One region of the Burkholderia sp. MSMB0856 genome, then DNA from elsewhere that is predicted to be linked to it. Evidence: riboswitches for the same ligand, from Rfam matches in the RefSeq annotation. Region 1 holds a riboswitch; the other holds the start of a gene.

Region 1 (4,316 bases):
GCATGCGCAGCGGCCGGGCGCGCGCCTTGTCGGCGAGCGTCGCGACGACGGCCGGCTCGGCATCAGGGTAGTGCTTCAGCGCCGCGCGAATCGCGGCATCGAGTTGCGCGGCCGTCACGTCCGCGCGAAACCCGACGCCGAGCGCGACGCGCATCATGCGCGGCCGCCGAGCGCCGCGCGCACGGCCGGATCGCCGGCAAGCGCGGCGACGCGGCCGATCACGACGATCGCGGGCGAACCGATACCGGTCGCGCCCACGCGTTCGACGATGGTGTCGAGCGTCGCGAGCACGTGCCGCTGCCCGTCGCGCGTCGCGTTCTCGATCGCCGCGCACGGCATGTCGCCGGGCACGCCGCCGTCGCGCAGCGCGGCCACGATCGCGTCGAGCCGGCGTATGCCCATGTAGATCACGATCGTCATGCGCGTCGCGGCCAGCGCGCGCCAGTCGGGTTCGTCGGCACCCGCGCCGTGGCCCGTGACGAAGATCACGCCCTGCGCGTCGCCGCGATGCGTGACCGGAATGCCGAGCGCGGCCGGAGCCGCGATACCGGCCGTGATGCCGTTCACGACCTCGACCGGGAAACCCGCCGCGCCGAGCGCGAGCAGCTCCTCGCCGCCGCGGCCGAACACGAACGGATCGCCGCCCTTGAGCCGCGCGACGCTGCGGCCCGCACGCAGGTGTGCGAGCATCGCGGCGACGATCGCCTCCTGCGGCGTCGATGCATGGCCGCCGCGCTTGCCGACGTGCTCGATGCGCGCGTCGGCGCGCGCATGGCGCAATACGTCGGGGTTCACGAGGTCGTCGACGAGCAGCACGTCGGCCGCGGCGATCGCGCGCACGGCCTTCAGCGTCAGCAGATCGGCGTCGCCGGGGCCGGCGCCGACGAGCCAGGCGCGGCTCATCGGACGCGGCACGGCGCACACCGTGTCGTGGCAGTGGAAAGGGGACGGCGAGCGGCACATCGGCGGCCGGCGGACAGGCAAGGCATGATGGATCGGGCGATGCCCGCGCGAACGCGGGCGGGAAGCGCACCCCATCCGTCCCCCGCGGATCGGGCGTTCGGCGAGCAGCGGGCTCGCCCCTTGCGTCGGCCGGTATCCGGGCTGGCCGCTTGCCAGGCCGCAGCCTTCCCGCCCGCTGAAGGGCAGTGGCATCGCGGGCGGCCTGGGCGCGTGCGGGGGGAACCGCGGCGCGCGGGCGGCGTACCGTTGCGGGGACAGCACAGGCCGGGCGGACTTCCGCCTCCTGTTTCCCGTTTAACTGCGTGCGCGGAATGCGCATGCGAGCACCGAACGCGGCGCATACGATAGCACAGCGATCGGCCCGCGCGAACCCGCCCCGCGGGCGCCGCGAGCGCCCCCGGCGCGATGCCGCGGCCGTGCCAACCGCGCCGCGTCGGCCCGTTCCGCCTTGACGCTCCCCGCACCGCCGCCTACACTCGCACGCGTTTTGGTGCTCGCGCGCGCTCCTCCGGCGCGCGCAGTTAAACGGGAAACAGGGAGCCTGGCTGCACCGCAGTCGAGCCAACCTGTGCTGCCCCCGCAACGGTAAGCGAACGCATCGCGCCCAGCGCGATGCAGCGCCGCTTCGCCGCATGCCTGCCGCATGCGGACGACCGCCACTGGATGCCGCGCATCCGGGAAGGCGAAGCGGCGTGTTCGTCAGCCCGGATACCGGCCAGAACGTGGGGTTCAGCGCCGCGGGGAGGCGGCGCATCGTCCACGGCCGCAGCACGCCCGACGCCCGAACGCTGCCCGCTTCCTTTGCCGACCCGTCAGCCGCATCGCGCGCGGGCCGGGGCGAAGAACGGCCAGCGGCGCGGGCCGGGCCGACGACGGCCGTGTTGGCATTCATCATGTCGACCGTTCGCAAAGGAGCATCATGCTCGACTCGTTCTTCCGTCTGTTCAACGACAGCTCATCCGGGCTGCGCGGCAAAATCGTCGCGATCTATTCATTGCTCGTCGCCTTCAACGTCGGCGCGTGGATCTGGGCCTTCGTCGCGTTTCGCGACCAGCCCGTGCTGCTGGGCACCGCGCTGCTCGCCTACGTGTTCGGATTGCGCCACGCGGTCGACGCCGACCATATCGCCGCGATCGACAACGTCACGCGCAAGCTGATGCAGGAGGGCCGCAGCCCGCTCGGCGCGGGCCTGTTCTTCTCGCTCGGCCATTCGACGGTGGTGATCGTGATGTCGGTCGCGGTCGCGCTGACCGCGGCGTCGCTCGCGCGTTTCGAGAGCATGAAGACCTGGGGCGGCGTGATCAGCACGAGCGTGTCGGCGTTCTTCCTGCTGGTGCTCGCGGCCGCCAACCTGCTGATCCTGATCTCCGTCTACCGGACGTTTCGCGCGGCCCGCCGCGGCGAGGCGATCGTCGACGCCGACCTCGACATGCTGATGAACCAGCGCGGCGTGCTGGCCCGCCTGTTCCGGCCGCTGTTCCGCCTCGTGTCGCGCAGCTGGCACCTGTATCCGGTCGGCTTCCTGTTCGGCTTCGGCTTCGACACCGCGACCGAAATCGCGCTGTTCGGCATTTCGGCCACGCAGGTGCAGGGCGGCCTGTCGTTCTGGTCGGTGATGGTGCTGCCGGTGCTGTTCACCGCGGGCATGACGCTCGTCGACACGACCGACGGCATCCTGATGATGGGCGCGTACCGCTGGGCGTACGTGCGGCCGATCCGCAAGATCTACTACAACATGACGATCACGTTCGTGTCGGTGCTGGTCGCCGCGCTGATCGGCGGCATCGAGGTGCTCGCGCTGCTCGCGGATAAACTGTCGCTGCAGGGGCCCGTGTGGAATTTCTCGACGATGGTCGCATCGCATTTCGGGATGCTCGGCTACGTCGTGATCGGCCTGTTCCTCGCGTGCTGGATCGTGTCGGCCGCGATCTACCGCCTCAAACGCTACGACGAGATCGACGTGACGCTCTCGGCCTGACTCCCTTTTCGACACAGGATCCACCATGACCTTACGCAAGCTTCCCGTCACGATCGTCACGGGCTTTCTCGGCAGCGGCAAGACCACGCTGATGCGCCACATCCTGCAGCACGCCGAAGGCCGCCGTATCGCGGTGATCGTCAACGAATTCGGCGAGCTCGGCATCGACGGCGAAATCCTCAAGGGCTGTGGCATCGGCTGCGAGGACGCGGACGGCGCGCAGGGCGAAGCGTCGGGCCAGCTGTACGAACTCGCGAACGGCTGCCTGTGCTGCACCGTGCAGGAGGAGTTCTATCCGGTGATGGAAGCGCTCGTCGAGCGCCGCGCCGACATCGATCACGTCCTGATCGAGACGTCGGGCCTCGCGCTGCCGAAGCCGCTCGTGCAGGCCTTCAACTGGCCGACGATCCGGAACAGCTTCACGGTCGACGCGGTCGTGACCGTCGTCGACGGTCCGGCCGCCGCGAGCGGCCAGTTCGCCGAGAACCCGCAGGCCGTCGACGCGCAGCGCCGCGCCGATCCGAACCTCGACCACGAATCGCCGCTGCACGAACTGTTCGCCGATCAGCTGTCGTCCGCCGACCTCGTGATCGTGAACAAGGCCGACCTCGTCGCCGACGCGCGGTTCGCCGAGGTCGAAGCCGCGATCCGCGAGGAAATCGCGCCGCAGGTGAAGATCGTGCGCGCGACGCGCGGCGAACTGGACGTCGCGATGCTGCTCGGGCTCGAATCGGCGTCGGAGGAAACCATCCACCTGCGGCACGACCATCACGGCTCGGCCGACGACGGCGATCACGACCACCATCACGACGATTTCGATTCGGTGGTGGTGTCGGGCGATGCGGGCACGCGCGAGGCGACGATCGCCGCGCTGCAGCGTGTCGTCGAGACGCATACGATCTACCGCGCGAAAGGCTTCGCCGCGCTGCCCGATGCGCCGATGCGGCTCGTGATCCAGGGCGTCGGCCGCCGCTTCGACAGCTACTTCGACCGTCGCTGGCAGGACGGCGAAACGCGTGCGAGCCGCTTCGTGCTGATCGGCGAGGATCTCGACGCGGCCGCGCTGCAGCGCGCGTTCGACGCCGCGTGCGCGGCCGACCTGCAACAGGCGTAACGCGCGATGCATCTGCTGCGCACCACGCCGGGCGGCTTCGTCGACGATACGCAGGGCGTCGTCCGGATCGACCAGCAGCCGGCCGACATCGTGATCCTGAGCTCGGCCGACACGACACTGTCGCTGCTGGCCAGCGTCGTGCCGAAACTGCCTGCCGGCTTTCCGAGCGTGCGGCTCGCGAACGTCACGTTCCTGCGTCAGCCGGCGTCGGTCGATTTCTACGTCGACGACGTGCTGCGTCACGCGAAGACGGTCGTGATC
Region 2 (4,316 bases), on a different replicon from region 1:
CATGTCAGCCACAGCGTGCTCGACTGCCCCGGCACCGCGACGGGCGGCGACACCCAGCGGCCGGCCGCCGTCAGTCCGCGCGCCGCGTGGCCCGGCAAATAACGGTCGCGCAGCAGCGCCAGCACGTCGGGAATGCGCTCGGGCGCGAGGGTGATTTCGTCTACGATCTGGATCATTCGCGGGTCGTCTCGAGAAGTTCGCGGCGTAATGCGATGCCGGTCGCCTACGCCGTTCCGGCGAGGCCGGAAGCGGCCGGCGTGGATAGCATTCTTGCGTGGCGACGGCCGGCGAACCCCTACCGGCCCGCTCACCGGCCCCTGTCGTAACGCTCAGATCGGGAGAGAGATGAAACAGCGCGCAATGCCGGCACGCGGCCGCATGCTGCCGGGCCTCGGCGCCCGCCTGCTGGACGAGCTGACGCGTAGCGGCGCACCGCCGGCGGAACGACTGACGACGCCGGCCGCCGACGTCGCGTCGACGACGCCCAGCGGCTTCGTCGCGCTGTACCGCGACGCAATCGAGCGGCTCGAGGCGCAGGTTGCGCGCGGCAACGGCCATCCGCCGATGCGCAAGCAGGAAGTCGACCTGATGTGCCGCTGCCTGCTCAGTTGCGCGACGCTCGCCGACGCGATCCGCTGCGCGGCCGAATTCTGCGAGATGCTGACGCCGCGCGCCGGCGCGCTGTCGCTCGCGGTGCGCGACGGGCGCGCGACGTTCCGGATGGATTCGCTGCGCCGCACGCGCAGCCCGGCCGCGTGCCTCGTCGACCTGACGGGCTTGTTCTGCTATCTGCAGCTGTTCGGCTGGCTGATCGGGCAGCCACTTCGACCGGACGAAGTCTGGCTCGGCCATCCGCGCCGCGACGACGCGATGCCGCTGCTCGGGCTGTTCAACGCGCCGGTCGATGTCGGCCGCAAAACCTATGGCTTCGCATTCGACGCCGCGCGGCTCGATGCCCGCGTGATCCGCCAGCCGGGCGAACTGGCCGCATTCCTCGTCGATTTTCCGTTTCGTCTGATCGATGCGGCGCCGGCCGTCGTGTCATGGGCGCAGCAGGTGCGCGGCTTTCTCGACGCGGCGCTCGCGCGCGAGCAGGCGCTGCCCGCGCTTGCGGCGCTGGCGACATGGCTCGGCGTCAGCGAGGCGACGTTGCGACGGCGGCTGGCGGCCGAAGGCAGCGGCTATCACGCGTTGCGCGAGCAGTGTCTCGCCGACGTCGCGCGACGCTGCCTGCGCGAGTCCGATTGGCCGGTCGCGCGGATCGCCGCGCATCTCGGGTTCGGCGGCGAGGAAGCATTCCGGCGGGCGTTCGTGCGATGGACGGGCGTCGCGCCGAGCCGGTTCCGCCGCAATTGCCGCGCGGCCAGTGCGCCCTTTCCTCAGATGTAAAGTAAAGGGGTCCTCATGTCTCGCAAGCGAGGATTTGGAAAAGAATCCGGCGAGCACTGACGTTTTTTCGCATCCCCGCGCGCTTCGCCAATTGACGCGCCGGAGCGCTCGCCATTACGCTTGCGCGCTGATGGTTCCCGGAGACGGGATCAAAAGGGAACGCAGGAGAGGCAGCGCCTCGAATCTGCGGCTGCCCCCGCAACTGTGAGCGGCGAATCCGCACTACTCCAAGCCACTGGGAAACCGGGAAGGCCGGTGCGAATAGCGACCCGCGAGCCAGGAGACCTGCCATCGACCCGAGGTCCAAGCAGCCGCGCCGGGCGGGGTGTCCCGGAGCGCCAGGCACCGCCTTTGGCGGTCGCCCCCGTTGCATGGACGGCCCGACCTCAGGACCCTTCAGATGTCCAGTCTTTCCGCCTCCGCTTCCTCGCCGGAAGCGTCGTGCCGTCGCGCCAGCCAAGGGCGCGGCGTGTCCGCACGCGTGTGCCGTGCCGCGTCGTTCGATCCGCGCGACGACCGCCCATGCCGTCCGGTCTCGCGATAGACCAATACGAACCCGGGCGGTACGCACCGCCACCCGCTTACGCTCGTCGTACCTGCAACACGATCACGCTCATTGCCTCATGAATCTTCGCCACCTTCTCGCCACGTCCGCCGCCACGGCGCTGTTCGCCCCGATCGCCCAGGCCGCCGGCGACACGGCGCTCCCGCAGCCGCCCCAACCCGCCGCAGCCGCCGACCTGCCGACGATCAGCGTGACCGACACGCGGCACCTGCCCGAATCGTTCGACCAGCGCTATGCGACGACGCAGGTGCTCACGCGCGCCGATCTCGATCGGCTGTCGCCGAGCGACCCGAGCATCACGCAGGCGCTCGCGACGCTGCCGGGCGTGACCGTCTCGCAGAACGGCGGCCCCGGCTCGTCGGCGTCCGTAAGCATCCGCGGCTCGTCCGCCAACCAGGTCGCGGTGTTCATCGACGGCATCCGGATCGGCTCGCCGACGACCGGCATCGCGCCGTGGGCCGACCTGCCGACCGACGCGTTCGAACGCGTCGAGGTGATCTCGGGGCCGGCCGCCGCATCGTTCGGCGCGAACGCGATGGGCGGCGTCGTGCAACTGTTCACGCGCCGCGCCGCAGGCCAGCCGAACCAGACGACCGTGTCGTTCGGCGGCGGCTCGAACAAGACCTTCGACACGCAGGTGCGCACGTCGGGCACCGTGCCGTCGACGGGGCCGCTCGCCGCGCTCGGCGGCCTCACCTACACGCTCGGCCTGCACGACTACAACACGGCCGGCATCGACGCAACGCGGCCGTTCGCATACGGGCACGAGGCCGGCCGCAATCCGTATCACGCGCAGGACCTCGATGCGCGACTCGGCTACGCGCGCGACAACTGGTCGATCTCGACGTTCGCGCTGTATCACCGTTCCGACCTGTCCTATGACAACGCCGGCTTTGCGAATCGCGAGCTCGATCATCAGCTGACGACCGGCATCGCGTTCCATCTCGACATCACGCCCGACACGCAGTTCGACCAGTCGTTCGGTTATGCGAACGACCGCCAGTTCCTGTATGCGAGCGACCCGACCATTCCAACCGACCAGATCAACTCGCAGCGCATCAGTTCGTCGACGTCGCTGACCCATCAGGAACACGGCTTCCGGCTGTTCGGCCTGCCGCTGTCGGGCGAGACGAAGGTCGCGTACGACTTCACGCGCGAACAGGCCTTCCTGCCGGTCGACGTGCCGGACGGCGTGCCCACGCGCAACGACTCCGCGTTCTCGCTGCATCAGTCGGCGACGCTCGGCAGCGTGACGATGTTCGTCGCGGGGCGGCACGAGATCATCGCCGGCAAGGCCGTGAACACCGGCAACGCCGCGCTGTCGTGGGCCATCACGCCGGTCTATACGGCCCGCGTGTCGTACGGCAACGCGTTCCGCCTGCCCTCGTTCAACGATCTGTACTACCCGGGCTACGGCAACCCGGACCTGAACCCGGAACGCAGCGATTCGGTCGAGGCCGCGCTCGATGCGAACACGGCGTACGGCACGTTCAGCGCCGCGATCTACGACACGCGCATCAACAACCTGGTTGCCTACAACCCCGCGACGCGCTCGCCGATGAACATCGGTCGCTCGCATATTCGCGGCATCGACCTGTCGTACAAGGGCACGATCGGCCGTTATACGCCGGTGAGCGTCGCGGTCGGTTTCCTGAATCCCCAGGACGAAACCAACGACAGCTGGCTCAACCGCCGGCCGCGCCAGACGGTCAGCGTCAACGTCGACCACACGTGGGACGAATTCAACCTGCACGCACTGAGCACGGGCGCGTCGCTGAACTACGGCGGCACGACGTTCGACGACCCGGCCAACACGACGTATCTGCCGTCGTACCTGACCGTGAACCTGCGCGCGTCGTACAGGATCAATTCGCACCTGACGGTGTCGGCGACGCTGTCGAACCTGTTCGACCGTCAGTACATGACCGCGTACGGCTACAACACGCTCGGCCGCACCGCGTTCGGCAAGGTCAGCTACACGTTCTGACCGCGCGCGCGGTGTGCCGGTGCCGCGGCTTGCGTCATGACCAGACGACGCCGCGCATGCCCGCGATCAACTGGATCGCGCCGAACACCGCGATCACGACGGCCGACACGCGCGACAGCCCGTGCATGAACGTGAGCGGCATCTTCGTGCGCAACGCGGCGGTCGCGCTGCTCAAGCACAGCCACCACGTCGCGGATCCGAGGAACACGCCCGCGACCATCGACGCCACGGTCGGCCCCATCGTGCCGGCATGCGTGCCCGCCAGCGGGCCGAGCGCCGCGAAGATCCCGACGAAAGACAGGATCGTCATCGGGTTCGACAGCGTGAGGCCGAAGGTCGTCAGGAAATCGCGCAGCACGGTCGTGCGCGGCACGT

What was found. A riboswitch is a leader RNA that binds a small molecule or an ion and turns the genes downstream of it on or off. The one in region 1 is predicted to bind cobalamin.
Region 2: it holds a riboswitch for cobalamin, as region 1 does, so the genes downstream of both, WS87_RS23420 (TonB-dependent receptor domain-containing protein) here and WS87_RS09705 (HoxN/HupN/NixA family nickel/cobalt transporter) in region 1, are expected to answer to the same signal.

Annotation. Positions count from the first base shown of each region.
Region 1 covers NZ_CP013427.1:1,803,378-1,807,693, reverse strand. The annotation lists gene WS87_RS09715 (cobalamin biosynthesis protein) at 1-157, opposite strand, end outside; gene cobA (uroporphyrinogen-III C-methyltransferase) at 154-903, opposite strand; cobalamin riboswitch at 1,074-1,310, opposite strand; cobalamin riboswitch at 1,435-1,697, shown strand; gene WS87_RS09705 (HoxN/HupN/NixA family nickel/cobalt transporter) at 1,883-2,941, shown strand; gene cobW (cobalamin biosynthesis protein CobW) at 2,967-4,055, shown strand; gene cobN (cobaltochelatase subunit CobN) at 4,062-4,316, shown strand, end outside.
Region 2 covers NZ_CP013428.1:1,317,058-1,321,373, forward strand. The annotation lists gene WS87_RS23410 (hypothetical protein) at 1-176, opposite strand, end outside; gene WS87_RS23415 (helix-turn-helix transcriptional regulator) at 346-1,389, shown strand; cobalamin riboswitch at 1,504-1,696, shown strand; gene WS87_RS23420 (TonB-dependent receptor domain-containing protein) at 2,013-3,941, shown strand; gene WS87_RS23425 (LysE family translocator) at 3,976-4,316, opposite strand, start outside.